One region of the Enterobacter sp. C4G1 genome, then DNA from elsewhere that is predicted to be linked to it. Evidence: predicted binding sites of a transcription regulator. Region 1 holds the regulator's gene; each other region holds the start of a gene.
What was found. Region 1 encodes PurR, which represses purine synthesis genes. Its sites were predicted from a motif close to CANGCAAACGTTTGCNTG; they were not measured.
Positions count from the first base shown of each region.

Region 2: a site for PurR is predicted at 1,880-1,897, ahead of tusA (sulfurtransferase TusA). Genes of this name have one in related genera too.
Region 3: a site for PurR is predicted at 2,246-2,263, ahead of glyA (serine hydroxymethyltransferase). Genes of this name have one in related genera too.
Region 4: a site for PurR is predicted at 1,417-1,434, ahead of purE (5-(carboxyamino)imidazole ribonucleotide mutase). Genes of this name have one in related genera too.

Region 1 is NZ_JBQVVV010000002.1:258,602-263,114, forward strand. It holds gene punC (purine nucleoside transporter PunC) at 1-341, opposite strand, end outside; gene punR (DNA-binding transcriptional activator PunR) at 456-1,367, shown strand; gene purR (HTH-type transcriptional repressor PurR) at 1,384-2,409, opposite strand; gene cydH (cytochrome bd-I oxidase subunit CydH) at 2,707-2,796, shown strand; gene ACT9TW_RS15105 (MFS transporter) at 2,961-4,127, shown strand; gene sodB (superoxide dismutase [Fe]) at 4,164-4,513, opposite strand, start outside.
Region 2 is NZ_JBQVVV010000001.1:762,736-767,248, forward strand. It holds gene zntA (Zn(II)/Cd(II)/Pb(II) translocating P-type ATPase ZntA) at 1-1,508, shown strand, start outside; gene tusA (sulfurtransferase TusA) at 1,578-1,820, opposite strand; gene ACT9TW_RS03725 (7-cyano-7-deazaguanine/7-aminomethyl-7-deazaguanine transporter) at 1,988-2,653, shown strand; gene ACT9TW_RS03730 (DcrB family lipoprotein) at 2,726-3,283, shown strand; gene ACT9TW_RS03735 (MFS transporter) at 3,288-4,505, opposite strand.
Region 3 is NZ_JBQVVV010000002.1:1,810,762-1,815,274, forward strand. It holds gene ACT9TW_RS22425 (3-phenylpropionate MFS transporter) at 1-228, opposite strand, end outside; gene ACT9TW_RS22430 (DoxX family protein) at 401-823, shown strand; gene glyA (serine hydroxymethyltransferase) at 876-2,129, opposite strand; gene hmpA (NO-inducible flavohemoprotein) at 2,434-3,624, shown strand; gene glnB (nitrogen regulatory protein P-II) at 3,705-4,043, opposite strand; gene glrR (two-component system response regulator GlrR) at 4,124-4,513, opposite strand, start outside.
Region 4 is NZ_JBQVVV010000001.1:2,224,155-2,228,667, reverse strand. It holds gene lpxH (UDP-2,3-diacylglucosamine diphosphatase) at 1-713, shown strand, start outside; gene ACT9TW_RS10665 (YdgH/BhsA/McbA-like domain containing protein) at 865-1,074, shown strand; gene ACT9TW_RS10660 (hypothetical protein) at 1,145-1,330, shown strand; gene purE (5-(carboxyamino)imidazole ribonucleotide mutase) at 1,505-2,014, shown strand; gene purK (5-(carboxyamino)imidazole ribonucleotide synthase) at 2,011-3,078, shown strand; gene mnmH (tRNA 2-selenouridine(34) synthase MnmH) at 3,167-4,237, shown strand; gene ACT9TW_RS10640 (porin) at 4,360-4,513, opposite strand, start outside.

The sequences.
Region 1 (4,513 bases):
GTGACCGCTGCGGCACAAACGCCGACGGCCTGAACAAAACGCAGCACCAGTAACCAGGTCGCATCGCGTACCCACAACATCCCAAGACAGCCTACGGCAAAAATTGCCAGACCCAGTAACAGCACTGGTTTACGACCAAAACGGTCGGAGAGCGGCCCCCACAGCAGCTGTGCAAAGGCAAAACCGGCGAGGAACAAACTCAGGCTGGCGCTAATGGCCGCGGCAGGCGTTTGCAAATCTTCCTGCATTGCAGCGAATGCGGGTAAGTACATATCGGTAGCTAAAAAGCCCAGCACGCTTAAGCCGCCGAGCCAGACTAAAAAACCTTTCCTGGGTTGCATTGTTTTATTCTCCTTAAGGAGGCAGGGTACGTTGGCGCAGAGTGTAGGGAGTGCAAAGCGGCTTGTGAAACGCTAATATTTGGCGGGTGCATTCAAATTTTTTGCAGGCAGAAAATGTGGTCAGATTATTCTCTTGAAGTTGTGGATGCTGTCGCCCGTAACGGCAGCTTCAGCGGAGCCGCGCAGGAACTACACCGCGTCCCCTCGGCCATTAGCTACACGGTGCGTCAGCTTGAGGAGTGGCTGGCCGTTCCGCTGTTTGAACGCCGCCATCGCGACGTGGAGTTAACGCCTGCCGGGGCGTGGTTTTTGAAAGAAGGGCGTTCTGTTATCAAAAAAATGCAGATCACTCGTGAACAGTGTCAGCAGATTGCTAATGGCTGGCGAGGTCATCTTTCTATTGCGGTGGATAACATCGTAAAACCCGAACGTACCCGGCAGATGATTGTCGATTTTTATCGCCACTTCTCCGATGTCGAGCTGCGGGTATCGCAGGAAGTCTTTAACGGTGTCTGGGATGCGCTGGCAGATGGCAGGGCTGAGATGGCGATCGGCGCAACACAGGCCATACCCGTTGGGGGACGTTACGCATTTCGCGATATGGGAATGTTAAGCTGGAAATGCGTGGTGGCAAGCGATCACCCGCTGGCGGCAATGGCAGGGCCGTTAAGCGATGATACCCTGCGTAACTGGCCATCGCTGGTACTGGAAGATACGTCACGCTCGTTACCCAAGCGTGTGACCTGGCTTCTGGATAACCAGCGACGGGTGATTGCGCCCGACTGGGAATCCTCCGCGACCTGCCTTTCTGCCGGGTTGTGTGTGGCAATGGTGCCGGTCCATTTTGCCAGACCACGAATCGATGCCGGGGAGTGGGTTGCCCTTGAGCTTGAAAACCCATTCCCGGACGCGGCCTGTTGTCTGACCTGGCAGCAAAGTGACGTATCGCCCGCGATGGCCTGGCTGCTGGATTACCTGGGGGACAGTGAAACGCTGAACAGGGAGTGGTTACGGGAGCCAGATTAACTGGCTCCGTGCACGATTAACGGCGGTAGTCGCGGAAAGGACCGTCCGCCACGGAGCGACGTTCGATAAGACGCGGGTGGACTTCAATTGACTGCGACTCTTCACGTTTGTTAACGATCCTGTCCATCAGCATGTTGAAGGCTGTTTCACCCAGAGAATCTTTCGGTTGATGAATAGTGGTCAGCGCCGGGGTGAAGAAACGCGCGTTGCGCACGTTGTCATACCCGATCACAGAAATATCCTGCGGTACGCGCAGACCCAGCTCATCGGCAGCACAAAGCGCACCCATCGCCATAATATCGCCACCGCAGAAGACAGCAGTCGGACGATGCGGCTGGGAGACAATTTGCTGCATTGCGCGGTAACCGGATTCAGGCTCAAAGTCACCCTGAACAATCCAGTTTTCTGGAACGGTGATCAGTGCTTCTTCCATGGCTTTCATAAATCCGGCCAGACGGCCTGCACCGGTGTTGCGCTCCAGTGGACCTGGAATCACGCCAATCTCGCGGTGACCCCGTTCTACCAGATAACGACCGGCCATGTAACCGCCTTCAAAGGCGTTATCGATTACTGAGTCAGTAAAATCGGCATGCGCTTCACCCCAGTCCATCACCACCATTGGGATGTGACGGTACTCTTCCAGCATGGAGAGCACAGAATCCGGGTATTCGGAACACATGACCAGCAGGCCATCCACGCGTTTTTGCGCCATCATAGACAGATAAGCGCGCTGTTTCTCATGGTTGTTCCACGCGTTACCCAGGATCAGGGTATAGCCTTTCTGGAAGCAGTTTTTCTCGACCGCCTCGATTATCTCTGCGAAATATGCAGCTTCGCTGCTGGTGGCCAGCAAACCAATGGATTTGGTGTGATTAACTTTAAGGCTACGTGCGACCGCGCTTGGCGAATAGTGCAGTTCTTTGATCGCCGCCCAGACGGCATTACGCGTCTCTTCCGCTACAAAACGGGTTTTGTTAATTACATGTGATACGGTTGTAGTGGAAACGTTTGCGCGTTTTGCCACGTCTTTAATTGTTGCCATTAAATGTCACTCCAGACCATATCCTAAGCTCCTGAAAAACTTGAAGGTAAACGTTTGCCTTCTCTCACCCTTATCACGCAATCTGGAATTGCGACACGCCGGGAAAACGACACAGGACGTCAGGAGGGGGTCAATGGCCGGTACGCTAATAAATTTAGCGTGGAATTTTGTCCTATCTTGATGAAAAGGGGAAGAGCAAAAGTGGATATCAGTTTAAATCCAGGAAGATTTTTGACGTAAACTGTGTAAAAATGAGCAAGCTCACTTTTCGTAAGGTGATTAAAAGGAGAAAAATTGATGAGTACCGATCTTAAGTTTTCGCTGACGACCACCGTTATCGTGCTGGGTTTGATAGTTGCTGCATCGTTTACGGCTATTCTGCACTGATTCAGACGGGGGGAGAGCGTTCTCCCTCCGGATTTCCTTTTATTGTTACTTCTCCGGCAATAATCTTTTGCCAAATTGTTAACTTCTCATTTTTTGTGATTGGTGTCATGCTTTTGACTTCTTTGTTCTGTGTCGTGGTACGACACGGCATCCGGAGTTGACTCATGAAAATCAATTTTCCTCTGCTGGCCCTGGCGATTGGCGCTTTTGGGATTGGCACCACCGAATTTTCCCCGATGGGGTTATTGCCTGTTATCGCCCGGGGTGTAGACGTCTCTATCCCGGCGGCCGGTATGCTGATTAGCGCCTACGCGATTGGCGTGATGGTAGGGGCACCGTTAATGACGTTGCTGCTTTCACACCGTGCGCGCCGTAATGCGCTGATTTTCCTGATGGCTATTTTTACCCTTGGGAATGTACTTTCCGCGCTTTCACCGGATTACACCACGCTGATGTTGTCACGTATCCTGACTAGCCTTAACCACGGTGCCTTCTTCGGACTGGGATCGGTTGTTGCAGCAAGCGTTGTACCTAAACATAAGCAGGCCAGCGCCGTGGCAACCATGTTTATGGGTCTGACCATTGCCAACATCGGCGGTGTACCTGCGGCCACGTGGCTGGGTGAAGCGATCGGCTGGCGTATGTCGTTCCTGGCAACCGCTGCACTGGGCGTGATTGCTATGGTCGCACTGTTCTTCTCGTTGCCAAAAGGCAGCGCAGGCGAACGCCCTGATGTACGCAAAGAGCTGTCCGTGCTGGTTCGTCCTCAGGTATTGTCTGCACTGCTGACCACCGTGCTGGGGGCTGGGGCGATGTTCACGCTCTATACCTATATTTCGCCCGTGCTGCACGACATTACTCATGCCACGCCGGTCTTTATTACCGCGATGCTGGTGCTGATTGGCGTAGGGTTCTCTATCGGTAACTACCTGGGCGGTAAGCTGGCAGACCGTTCCGTGAGTGGCACGCTGAAAGGCTTCTTAACGCTGCTGATTGCCATCATGGTGGCCATTCCGTGGCTGGCGCGTAACGAATTTGGTGCAGCCATTGCGATGGTGGTATGGGGTGCGGCGACCTTTGCCGTGGTTCCGCCGTTGCAGATGCGGGTAATGCGTGTGGCGCATGAAGCGCCAGGACTCTCTTCATCCGTGAATATTGGTGCGTTTAACCTGGGTAATGCACTGGGCGCTGCGGCCGGTGGTGCGGTGATTTCGGGTGGCCTGGGGTACAGCTTTGTGCCGGTAATGGGGGCGATTATTGCGGCTCTGGGGTTACTGCTGGTACTGATGTCGGGTCGTAAACAGCCAGAAACGGCCTGCGCGGCTGAATAATCATAACGCAGAAGAGCGAACCCTTCTGCGTGTCTCTTACGCTGCGAGGTTCTTCGCAACAAATTCCCAGTTAACCAGCGCCCAGAAATGCTCCAGGTAGTTCGGGCGTGCGTTACGGTAATCGATGTAGTAAGCATGTTCCCACACATCGACGGTCATCAGCGGGGTTGCGCTGGTGGTCAGCGGTGTACCCGCGTTGGATGTTGATACGATAGCCAGTTTGCCATCGGCTTCTTTCACAAGCCAGGTCCAGCCAGAACCAAAGTTTTTAATTGCTGCGTCAGTGAATTTCGCTTTGAAATCAGCAAAGCTGCCGAACGCGGCATTGATGGTTGCGGCCAGTTCACCGGTGGGTTCTCCGCCTGCATTAGGTGCCAGGCAGTGCC
Region 2 (4,513 bases), on a different contig from region 1:
CGTTAATGGCGCTGAAACCCGAAACCGCAACTCAGCTGGTCAACGGTGAGCGTAAAACCGTGGCTATCAGTGCACTGCGCCCCGGGGATGTTATCGAAGTGGCCGCAGGCGGCAGGTTACCTGCCGACGGCGCGCTACTTTCGGCAACGGCCAGTTTCGATGAAAGCGCCCTTACCGGCGAGTCGATTCCCGTGGAGCGTGAAGCGGGTGAAAAAGTCCCTGCCGGAGCCACCAGCGTCGACCGTCTGGTGCAATTGACCGTACTCTCCGAACCAGGCGACAGCGCTATCGACCGCATTCTGAAGCTCATTGAAGAGGCCGAAGAGCGCCGTGCGCCGGTGGAACGCTTTATCGATCGCTTTAGCCGCATTTACACCCCTGCCATCATGCTGGTTGCCCTGCTGGTCACCATTATCCCGCCATTGTTGTTTGGCGCGCCGTGGGAAGGCTGGATCTACAAGGGCCTGACGCTGCTGCTGATTGGTTGCCCGTGCGCGCTGGTTATCTCCACACCCGCTGCGATTACATCAGGCCTTGCCGCCGCAGCACGCCGCGGTGCGCTGATTAAAGGCGGTGCGGCACTGGAGCAGTTGAGCCAGGTTCAGCATATCGCATTTGATAAAACCGGTACGCTGACGGTGGGTAAACCGCAGGTGACTGGCGTTTATCCCCAGAACATCAGTGAAGACGAACTACTGGCACTGGCTGCCGCCGTTGAACAAGGTTCGACGCACCCGCTGGCCCAGGCGATTGTGCGTGAAGCGCAGTCCCGTGGGCTGACCATACCGGCAGCCACTGCCCAGCGTGCGCTGGTGGGTTCAGGGATTGAAGCCCACGTCGGGGACAAGAAAGTGCTTATCAGTGCTGCGGATAAATTCCCTGTGGCCGGGTTAGCTGCCCGCGTAAATGAGCTGGAACAGGCCGGACAGACGGTGATTATTGTGGTGCAGGATGGCACTGCGCTGGGGATGCTGGCACTGCGTGATACCCTGCGTGAGGATGCAAAAGCGGCCATGGCTGATCTGCATCAGATTGGTGTTCAGGGCGTGATCCTGACCGGGGATAACCCACGCGCCGCCGCGAGCATCGCCGCAGAGTTAGGCATGGAGTTTCAGGCCGGGCTGCTGCCTGCCGACAAAGTGAAGGCAGTCACCCGACTGAATGGCAGTGCGCCGCTGGCGATGGTGGGTGATGGGATCAACGATGCCCCGGCAATGAAAGCCTCAACCATTGGCATTGCGATGGGTAGCGGCACCGATGTGGCACTGGAAACCGCAGATGCCGCGCTCACGCATAACCGCCTGACAGGGCTTGCGCAGATGATCCGCCTGGCGCGCGCCACTCGCGCTAACATTCGTCAGAACATCACGATTGCGCTAGGCCTGAAAGGGATTTTCCTGGTGACCACGCTGCTCGGAATTACCGGGCTGTGGCTGGCGGTGCTGGCAGATACCGGAGCAACCGTGCTGGTAACAGCGAACGCGCTGCGGCTGTTGCGTAAAAGGTAAAACACCGCCCGGTGGGGGCTTCGCCTTACCGGGCCGACAAGATCCCGAACGCCTGCCCCGGGCAGGCGATTAACCTTTACGAATCAAATACCGGTACGGCAGCGCTTCCGTCTGCTGCGCGACCAGTTCGTGTTCCATAAAGGTACAAAAACCGGGGATGTCGCGGGTGGTTGCCGGATCGTCGGCAATGATTAAAAGCGTTTCGCCGGTCTGCATGTTACGCACGGTTTTGCGCACCATCATCACCGGTTCCGGGCAGCGAAGGCCCTGGGCATCAAGCGTATGGTCTGGGCTGGAAAACAGGTCGGTCATTTTCTTCTCGTTCACATAAAAACGGCTGTAGTTTACGCCCCGTTGCCGCCAATGCAAACCAGGTTAACGATTGCGTGAAAATTAGCCATTGCAAAGGTGAATGAAAGCAGTATCATGCAGCGGTTTTTATTGGGTTCCCTCACCCCAACGTTCAAAAAGGTCACAATATGACGCAGTTCTCTCAACCGCAGCGCGTAAAAGCGTTGTTCTGGCTTTCTCTTTTTCATCTGCTGGTGATCACCTCCAGCAACTATCTGGTACAGCTGCCGATCGCCATTTTTGGTTTTCATACCACCTGGGGCGCGTTCAGTTTCCCGTTTATCTTCCTCGCGACCGATTTAACCGTGCGTATCTTTGGTGCACCGCTGGCGCGTCGAATTATCTTTGCGGTGATGCTTCCGGCACTGTTCATCTCCTACGTGATTTCCTCCCTGTTCTATATGGGAAGCTGGCAGGGCTTTGAGGCGCTAACGCACTTCAACCTGTTTGTGGCGCGTATCGCTACCGCCAGCTTTATGGCCTATGCCCTGGGGCAAATCCTCGACGTGCACGTGTTTAACCGCCTGCGGCAAAACCATCGCTGGTGGATGGCCCCAACGGCCTCCACGCTGTTTGGTAACGTAAGCGATACGCTGGCCTTCTTCTTTATCGCTTTCTGGCGTAGTCCGGATGCGTTTATGGCTGAACACTGGATGGAAATCGCGCTGGTGGACTACTGCTTCAAGGTGCTTATCAGCATTGTGTTCTTCCTGCCGATGTATGGCGTATTGCTGAATATGCTGCTGAAAAGGCTGGCAGATAAATCTGAAATCTCTGCATTGCAGGCAGGTTAAGGGTTCGCTTTAACAGTTGTGATAAGATGCTCGAATGAGCCGTTATGGCCGTTTATCGAAAGGAAGAAGTCAATGCGCAATCTGGTTAAATATGTCGGGATTGGCCTGCTGGTTGTGGGCCTTGCCGCCTGTGATAACAGCGACACGAAAGCACCTGCTCAAGGCGCGTCAGCAGAAAGTAATGCGGCCGGGCAGCCGGTAAGTCTTCTGGATGGCAAGCTGAGTTTCTCTCTGCCAGCAGATATGACCGATCAGAGCGGTAAGCTGGGTACACAGGCGAACAATATGCACGTCTATTCCGATGCGACCGGGCAGAAAGCCGTGATTGTGATTGTGGGCGATGACACCAGCGAAGATCTGGGCGTTCTGTCCAAACGTCTGGAAGATCAGCAGCGCAGCCGTGACCCGCAGTTGCAGGTTGTGACCAACAAGTCCATTGAGCTGAAAGGTCACGCAATGCAACAACTGGACAGCATCATCTCTGCAAAAGGCCAGACCGCTTACTCTTCTGTGGTGCTTGGCAAGGTCGACAACAAACTGCTGACCCTGCAAATCACCCTGCCAGCAGACGATCAGCAGAAAGCGCAGACCGCCGCTGAAAACATCATTAACACCATCGTGATTCAGTAATTACTCACGATGGTGACGTGGCCTCCGGGGTTTGCTCCGGGGGCCATTTTTTTAGCCTCCACGTCAGCAACAACGCCACCGCCACCAGCCCCGCCGCCGCAAGGTAGATAACCGGCACGCCTGCCCACGCCATCACCAACCCCGCCAGTGGCCCGGTGATGCCCAAAGACATATCCATAAACACCGTATAGGTCGCAAGCGCAGCCCCCTGGTTTTGCTGTGGTACGGCCTTCACCGCCACCACACCCAGCGCCGGGAACACCAGCGAGAAGCCGGCGCCCGCCAGGAAAACACCCATTTTTGCCATCCACGGTGCCGCGGCAATCCCGGTCAGCAGCAACCCGACAATCTCCACGCTAAAACAGATCATCGCCACATTCAGCCCGCCCAGGCGGTTGATGCCGTTCGGGAACAGCAAACGCGCCCCCACAAATGCGCAGCTAAATAGGGTTAACGCAAACGCGGCCCCGTCCCACCCTTTTGCGTCGTAGAACAAAGTAATAAAGGTCGCGATGACACCAAAACCAGCTGAGGCCAGCGCCAGCGCCATGCCATAAGGCCACACGCGGCCAAGCACCGCACGAAACGGCATCGGCTTGCCTTTGCTGGCTTTTACTTTCGGGCGCGGCAGGGCAAACAAAATCGCCAGCAGTGCGACAGCCATAATAGTCAGCGCCAGCCCGTTTAACCCCGCAAATGAAAAACAGACCACACCCAGCGGCGCGCCGATTGCCATCGCCCCGTAGGTGACAATGCCATTCCACGATATCACTCGCCCAATGTGGGAAGCACCCACAACGCCCACGCCCCACAGCGTTGACCCTGTTCCGGCCAGGCTTTGTCCGATACCGAGGATCACGCGCCCCAGGCACAGCAGCACCAGGCTCACTATCGGCCAGCCGCTACTCAATCCGGCCATCAGGTAACTCAGCCCGCTGAGGAAGCAGCCACACAGCCCTAAGACCACAATGCTTTTTGGCCCGAACAGATCGGCATAACGCCCCGCATAAGGGCGACTTAGCAGAGTCGCGAAGTATTGCAGGCTAATCACCAGCCCCGCCCAGAATGCGCTAAACCCCATGACATCATGGACATAGCCAGGTAAGACCGCCAACGGCAGGCCAATGGTCAGATAACTGGCAAAATTAAAAATGACGACAGAAACAATACGCAGATTAAGGCGTAATCCGCTGAGTGCCGGTTCGGCGGAAGGTTCGGGCATGGGGTTCT
Region 3 (4,513 bases), 1.6 Mb from region 1:
CAGAATTCGTACAGCTTTAATCAGTAAGGAGGGATCGCTGACGCGTGGCGCAATTAACAGACTTCCCAGAAAACGCGCAACCAGCCCGGCGCCCAGCAGCACGCCAATGGTTTCCGGCGTAAGGCCAATCCCTTTGAGCCAGACGCTCCAGAAAGGCAGGAAAATACCGTAGCTAAAAAAGTAGGTGAAATAGCTGAGCGCCAGCCAGCGTGTGGAATGCAAAACCATGAATCCCTCCTGAAATGGAGGCGATAGTCTGGCGTTAATCCCCGACTTTAGCAAGTCATTAGCGTGCTATAAATTAACGATAAATTAACATCAGTGAGAGCCGGATAGCGTATGGCGAGAGCAGGAAAATTGTATTACGTTTAAACTACATCGCATGCAGAGGTCGTTTGCCATGAACAGCTTACGTTATTTCGATTTCGGCTCCTCACGCTCCTTCCTGTTATTGATTGCCCGTATCGCCATCGTTGTCCTGTTTATTATTTTTGGCTATCCCAAACTGACGGGGTTTAGCGGCACCGTTCAATATATGACCTCGCTCGGCGCCCCCATGCCCATGCTGGCGGCCATTATCGCGGTGGTGATGGAAGTCCCCGCAGCTATTCTTATCGTGCTGGGTTTTTACACTCGCCCTATTGCCGTGCTGTTTATTTTCTACACGCTGGGAACGGCGGTGATTGGTCATCACTACTGGGATATGACCGGTGATGCGGTTGTGCCGAATATGATTAATTTCTACAAGAACGTCAGTATTGCTGGTGCATTTATTTTGCTGGCGATAACCGGCCCTGGCGCAATATCCCTCGACAGGCGTTAAACAAAAAAAAGGCCGCAATCGCGGCCTTTTTACTTTCTGCAAAGCAGAGGGATTATGCGTACACCGGGAAGCGCGCGCAGATATCCAGAACTTTACCTTTAACGCGCTCGATTACCGCTTCGTCATTGATATTGTCCAGAACGTCACACATCCAGCCAGCCAGCTCCTTCACTTCGGCTTCTTTAAAGCCACGGCGAGTCACAGCCGGAGAACCGATACGGATACCAGAGGTCACAAACGGGCTCTTCGGATCGTTTGGTACGCTGTTTTTGTTCACGGTGATGTTGGCGCGGCCCAGGGCTGCGTCAGCTTCTTTACCGGTCAGGTTTTTATCAACCAGATCCAGCAGGAACAGGTGGTTTTCAGTGCCGCCAGAAACCACTTTATAGCCACGGCTCAGGAACACTTCCACCATCGCTTTAGCGTTTTTAGCAACCTGCTGCTGATAAACCTTGAACTCAGGTTCCATCGCTTCTTTCAGCGCAACCGCTTTACCCGCGATGACGTGCATCAGTGGGCCGCCCTGCGCGCTTGGGAACACAGCAGAGTTCAGTTTTTTGTACAGCTCTTCATCGCCGCCCTTCGCCAGGATCAGGCCGCCGCGCGGACCCGCCAGGGTTTTGTGGGTGGTGGTGGTCACGACGTGAGCGTGAGGAACCGGGTTCGGGTAAACGTCTGCGGCAATCAGACCGGCAACGTGCGCCATATCCACGAACAGATATGCACCGATGCTGTCAGCGATTTCACGCATTTTTGCCCAGTCAACCACGCCAGAGTATGCAGAGAAGCCACCGATGATCATCTTCGGTTTGTGGGTCTGAGCCAGCTTCGCCATCTCTTCGTAGTCAATTTTCCCTGACTCATCAATACCATAAGGCACGATGTTGTACAGTTTGCCAGAGAAGTTAACCGGGGAACCGTGAGTCAGGTGACCGCCTTGCGCCAGGTTCATACCCAGAACGGTATCACCCGGTTGCAGCAGCGCGGTGTAAACCGCGAAGTTAGCCTGGGAGCCTGAGTGCGGCTGCACGTTAGCGTAGTCTGCACCAAACAGCGCTTTTGCGCGGTCGATAGCCAGTTGCTCAACGATATCAACGTATTCGCAACCGCCGTAGTAGCGCTTGCCCGGGTAACCTTCAGCATATTTGTTGGTCAGCTGAGAACCCTGCGCCTGCATAACGCGCGGGCTGGTGTAGTTCTCGGAGGCGATCAGTTCGATGTGCTCTTCCTGACGTACTTTTTCCTGCTCCATAGCCTGCCACAGTTCGGCATCATAATCGGCAATGTTCATTTCACGCTTTAACATCCGCATCTCCTGACTCAGCTAACAATAAAATTTTGGCCTGAAAAGGCAGTCCTGTTGGACGACGGGCAACAGTATAACTGATTAGTTCTGTGATAACAGGTCTTGACAAAGGATTTTACGCAAACGTTTTCCTCCACGCCACGCAAGGGTTTGAGGAATAAAGCTCTCACCATTTTCAACGGATTTCTTTTCAGGTTTGTGATGCATATTTTTCACGATGCAAAGAACCATTTACAACGCAGGGGTATTTTCTATAAGATGCATTTAAAATACATCATTAAAGTAACATCTAAAGGAAGCTGCTATGCTCGACGCTCAAACCATCGCTACTGTTAAGGCTACTATTCCCCTGCTGGTTGAAACCGGCCCTAAACTCACCGCACATTTCTACGATCGTATGTTTACGCATAACCCGGAGCTCAAAGAGATTTTCAACATGAGCAACCAGCGTAACGGCGATCAGCGCGAAGCGTTGTTTAACGCTATCGCCGCATATGCCAGCAATATTGAAAACCTGGCGGCGCTGCTGCCTGCGGTAGAGAAAATTGCACAGAAACATACCAGCTTCCAGATCAAGCCAGAGCAATACAACATCGTTGGCGGTCACCTGCTGGCAACGCTCGATGAGATGTTCAGCCCGGGTCAGGAAGTACTGGACGCCTGGGGTAAAGCCTACGGCGTGCTGGCAGGTGTCTTTATTAACCGCGAAGCGCAGATCTACAGTGAAAATGCCAGTAAAAATGGCGGCTGGGAAGGCACTCGCGCATTCCGTATTGTCGAAAAAACGCCACGCAGCGCGCTGATTACCAGCTTCGAATTCGAACCTGTTGATGGCCAACCAGTGGCAGGTTATCAGCCAGGTCAGTATCTGGGCGTGTGGCTGAAACCAGAAGGTTTCCCGCACCAGGAGATCCGCCAGTACTCTCTGACTCGTAAGCCTGACGGTAAAGGCTACCGCATTGCCGTGAAACGCGAAGATGGCGGTCAGGTTTCCAGTTGGCTGCATAACAACGCCAGCGTGGGTGATGTGGTGCATCTGGCCGCGCCTGCGGGTGATTTCTTTATGGCCGTTGACGCCAATACCCCGGTTACGCTGATTTCCGCAGGTGTTGGTCAAACACCAATGCTGGCGATGCTGGATACGCTGGCGAAAGCGAGCCACAGCGCGCAGGTGAACTGGTTCCACGCCGCAGAAAATGGCGACGTTCATGCGTTTGCGGATGAAGTGAAAACGCTGGCGGCAGATCTGCCACGCTTTAGCGCGCACACCTGGTATCGCCAGCCAACTGAAGCTGATCGCGCGGCTGCTCGCTTCGACAGCGAAGGTTTGATTGATTTAAGCCAGCATGAAGGGGCGTTCAGCGCACCGGATATGCAGTTCTATGTGTGTGGCCCGGTGGCGTTTATGCAGTATGCCGCGAAGCAGTTGGTTGAGCTGGGTGTGAATAAAGACAGCATTCATTATGAGTGCTTCGGCCCGCATAAGGTGCTGTAATCGCCCAGCGGCGCTGTACTTGCACGGGCCTGTGAGAGGTATTGCAGGCCGGGTAAGCGCAGCGCCACCCGGCAAGAAAATTAAATTGCGGCGTCGTCTTCTTCACCGGTACGGATACGGATCACGCGCGCCACGTCAAAGACGAAAATTTTACCGTCGCCAATTTTGCCCGTCTGCGCCGTGCGGATAATGGTATCCACACACGTATCCACGATGTCATCGCTCACCACGATTTCGATTTTCACTTTTGGCAGAAAGTCCACCATGTACTCTGCACCACGGTACAGTTCGGTGTGGCCCTTCTGGCGACCAAAACCTTTCACTTCTGTTACGGTCATCCCGGTGATGCCGACTTCAGCCAGCGCTTCACGTACATCATCCAGTTTGAAAGGTTTAATAATCGCATCAATCTTTTTCATGGTGGGTCCTTAAACTCTTGCCAGTAAGCTGCCTCGTAATCGGTTGCTCACAGTATCATATTCATTCGGTTTTTGCGGTACTACTCTTTAAAATCGTTCGCTTCCAGCTCGTGCCGCGACAGCAGTTTGTAGAATTCGGTACGGTTACGCCCCGCCATTCGCGCCGCGTGGGTCACGTTGCCTTTGGTAATTTGCAGCAGCTTACGCAAATAGTTCAGTTCGAACTGATTACGCGCCTCTGCAAAGGTCGGCAGTGCCGTATTTTCCCCTTCGAGTGCCTGCTCCACCAGCGCATCGCTGATCACCGGCGACGAAGTAAGCGCGACACACTGCTCGATAACGTTGACCAACTGGCGCACGTTTCCAGGCCAGCTGGCGGTCATCAGGCGCTTCATGGCATCGGTAGAAAAAGCACGCACGAAGGGTTTATGACGATCGGCAGACTGGCGCAGTAAATGGTTAGCCAGCAG
Region 4 (4,513 bases), on a different contig from region 1:
TCTTTATTGCAGATTTACATCTGCAAACAGAAGAACCGGCGATCACCGCCGGTTTTCTGCGTTTTTTACGCGGTGAAGCCAAAAACGCCGATGCGCTTTACATTCTGGGCGACCTGTTTGAAGCCTGGATTGGCGACGACGATCCCAACCCGCTGCACCACGATATTGCCGCCGCCATTAAGGCGCTGGTTGATTCCGGGGTCCCCTGCTACTTCATCCACGGCAATCGTGATTTCCTGCTCGGCAAACGTTACGCCGGTGAAAGCGGCATGATCTTACTGCCGGAAGAACAGGTACTCGACCTGTATGGCCGCAAGGTGTTAATCATGCACGGCGATACGCTCTGCACCGACGATACCGGCTACCAGGCGTTTCGCGCCAAAGTCCACACCCCGTGGATCCAAACGTTGTTCCTGGCTCTGCCGCTGTTTATCCGCAATCGCATCGCCGCGAAAATGCGCGCAGGCAGTAAAGCCGCCAACAGCAGCAAATCAATGACCATCATGGACGTTAACCCACAGGCGGTTATCGATGTGATGGAAAAACACCGCGTGCAATGGCTGATCCACGGTCATACCCATCGCCCGGACGTCCATTCGCTTACCGCCAACAGCGAACCCGCTCATCGCGTCGTGTTGGGTGCCTGGCACAGCGAAGGCTCAATGGTAAAAGTCACGCCCGAAGGCGTGGAACTGATCGCATTTCCTTTCTGATACCCCACCGCACTAAATGATCAAATGCATTCAGTTTTTTTGAATGATATCGGCAAATTGTTTCGATTTTAATCAATCCATGGTCGGTCTATTATTTATCACATCAGGGCAACACGCCCTACTACAGACAAAACACTTAAGGAATACGACCATGAAATCCATCAAAACTTTCGTTGCAGTTGCCGCTCTTTCTCTGATCTCTTTCGGTTCTTTCGCTCAGAGCGTCAGTGCTACCGCCTCTACCATTGACCGTGCAGAAGCCAAAATTGCCGCACAGGCTGCTGAACAGGGGGCGTCATACAAAATCACCAGCGCACAGTTCAACAACCGTGTTCACATGACTGCAGAACTGACTAAATAAGACCCCTGATTGCCGTGCCGCCAGTAAACAGACAAGCGACAGCGACAATACGATGAGTAAGGAACAGAGAATGAAAACAATCAGCATCGTGAGCACCCTGCTGCTGGCCACTGTCCTGTCCACTGGCGCGATGGCGGCGGAGCATCGCTTCTCCACCCCGGAAGCAGGTTCGAATATCGACACCAGCATGGAAAATCATATTGATGTCGGCCATGCATTCGATAAAGAAAACCTGACAGCAGGAAATCTCCTGTAAAAATCGCCAGAGATTTTCGCTAAACAGACCGCCAGATGCGGTCTGTTTTGTTATGCGCGGGTGGCCACAACGGCTCAAGTTTTAGCCGCGCAACCGTTTTCCTTGCCCGTATTACATGCTATTCTCTGTGCCCTCGAAAGCAGTGTGTTTCGCACCACAGGAGTTTTAAGACGCATGTCTTCCCGCAATAATCCGGCGCGTGTCGCCATCGTGATGGGGTCCAAAAGCGACTGGGCTACCATGCAGTTCACCGCCGAAATCTTCGAAATCCTGAATGTTCCGCACCATGTTGAAGTGGTTTCCGCACACCGTACCCCCGATAAACTGTTCAGCTTTGCCGAAAGCGCTGAAGAGAACGGTTACGAGGTGATCATTGCCGGTGCGGGCGGCGCAGCACATCTGCCAGGCATGATTGCCGCAAAAACGCTGGTTCCTGTATTAGGTGTTCCGGTACAAAGCGCTGCATTAAGCGGCGTTGACAGCCTTTACTCAATTGTTCAGATGCCACGCGGTATTCCGGTGGGTACGCTGGCGATTGGCAAAGCCGGTGCGGCAAATGCCGCGCTGCTGGCCGCACAGATTCTGGCGACTCACGATAAAGCGTTACATCAGCGTCTGGCTGACTGGCGTAAAGCCCAAACTGACGAGGTGCTGGATAACCCGGATCCGCGGGGTGCGGCATGAAACAGGTTTGCGTTCTCGGCAACGGTCAGCTAGGCCGAATGCTGCGCCAGGCCGGTGAACCGCTGGGGATTTCCGTCTGGCCCGTCGGGCTGGATGCCGAACCGGAAGCCGTGCCTTTTCATCAGAGCGTAATCACCGCTGAGATCGAACGCTGGCCGGAAACAGCCCTGACCCGTGAGCTGGCGCGTCATAACGCTTTTGTTAACCGTGACGTGTTCCCGATCATTGCCGACCGTCTGACCCAAAAACAGCTGTTCGACAAACTTGGTCTGCCGACCGCGCCGTGGCAATTGCTGTCCGATAAAAGCGAATGGAACGACGTGTTTGCCATGCTCGGCGAACTGGCGATTGTGAAGCGTCGCGTGGGCGGTTACGACGGTCGCGGGCAGTGGCGCTTACGCGCCAGTGAAACCGCCGAACTGCCGGACGATTGCTACGGTGAGTGCATTGTTGAGCAGGGCATCAACTTTAGCGGCGAAGTCTCGCTGGTCGGCGCCCGTGCGCACGATGGCAGCACCGTGTTTTATCCGCTGACGCACAACCTGCATCAGGATGGCATTCTGCGCACCAGCGTCGTCTTCCCGCAGGCAAATGCCGCACAGCAGGCGCAGGCAGAAGATATGCTCTCGGCCATCATGCATGAGCTGGGTTATGTGGGCGTGATGGCGATGGAGTGCTTTGTCACCCCAGCCGGGCTGCTAATTAACGAACTGGCTCCGCGCGTGCACAATAGCGGACACTGGACGCAAAACGGTGCATCCATCAGCCAGTTTGAGCTGCACCTGCGCGCCATTACTGACCTGCCACTGCCGCAACCGGTGGTGAACAGCCCATCAGTGATGGTCAACCTGATCGGTACCGATCTGAACTACGACTGGCTTAAGCTGCCGCTGGTGCATCTGCACTGGTACGACAAAGAAGTGCGTCCTGGACGTAAGGTGGGTCACCTTAATCTGAACGACACTGATGAAGGTCGTCTGAGCGCGACGCTTGAGGCCATTATTCCGCTGCTGCCGCCAGAGTACGCCAGCGGTATTGTCTGGGCACAGTCGAAGCTTAAATAGTTCTCCCTCCGCCGGGGAGTTGACCTCCTCTTTCCCCGGCGTACAATTCCCGCCCATCATTACTGCTTAGTTCTCTTCTGGAATCACCATGAACGATGGAACGGACTATCGCGCGATCCTCGCGTCTGATACCCCTTTAATCGACGTTCGCGCGCCGATCGAATTCGCACAGGGCGCGATGCCCGCCGCAATCAACCTGCCCTTAATGAACGACGACGAACGCGCTGCCGTCGGCACCTGCTATAAACGCCTGGGGCCTGAAGCCGCGCTGGCACTCGGCCATAGTCTGGTGATGGGCGACACGCGCGAGGCGCGCATTCATGCCTGGCGCGAAGCAAGTCTGGCAAACCCCAACGGCTATTTCTGCTGCGCGCGTGGCGGGCAGCGTTCGCATATCGCCCAGGCCTGGCTGAAAGAGGCCGGCGTTGATTATCCGCTGGTCAAGGGCGGCTATAAGGTGCTGCGTCAGACAGCCATTCTGGCCACCGTCGAGCAGGTGCAAAAACCGATGGTGCTGATTGGCGGCTGTACCGGCAGCGGTAAAACCCTGCTGGTGAAGCAGCACGCGCAGGGGGTTGATCTGGAAGGGCTGGCGCATCATCGTGGTTCGTCGTTTGGCCGCACGCTCCAGCCGCAGCTTTCGCAGGCGAGTTTCGAAAACCAGCTGGCGGTTGAGCTGTTAAAAAAAGATGCCGCACGCTGGGTGCTGGAAGACGAAGGCCGCATGATTGGCTCCAACCACCTGCCGGAGTGCCTGCGCGATCGCATGGTGCAGTCTTCAATTGTGGTAGTGGACGACCCGTTCGACATTCGCCTTGAACGCCTGCGCGAAGAGTATTTCGACCATATGTGGGCCGATTTTTCCGCCGCTTATGGTGAAGAGGCTGGCTGGAAGGAGTACAGCGAGTATCTGCACCACGGTCTGTTCGCCATTCGCCGGCGCCTGGGGCTACAGCGCTTTGCTGAATTTACCGCGTTATTAGATAGCGCACTTCTGGAACAGCAGCGTTCCGGCAGCACCGAAGCGCACTTTAGCTGGCTTGCGCCGCTGCTGAATGATTATTACGACCCGATGTACGGCTATCAGCTGGAGAAAAAAGCAGAGAAGATTGTGTATCGCGGGACGTTCGCTGAGGTAGCAGACTGGCTTAATCGCTGAATAAGCCGGGTGGCAAGGTGAAAGCAAAACGGCAACCCAGGTTGCCGTTTTTGGTTTTTATTCCCTCTCCCTGTGGGAGAGGGCCAGGGTGAGGGCATCAGACCGCACCCCATGACTCAAACTTAGAAGTCGTAACGCAGACGCACCAGGTTCATATCGCCCAGATCGTCGGTGCTGGAGGTAAACACGTGTTCGTAGTCAACACGGAAACCGTAATCCAGCTGGAAGCTGATACCCACGCCGTTGTCGATGCGCTGGTAGTTACGGCCATTCACG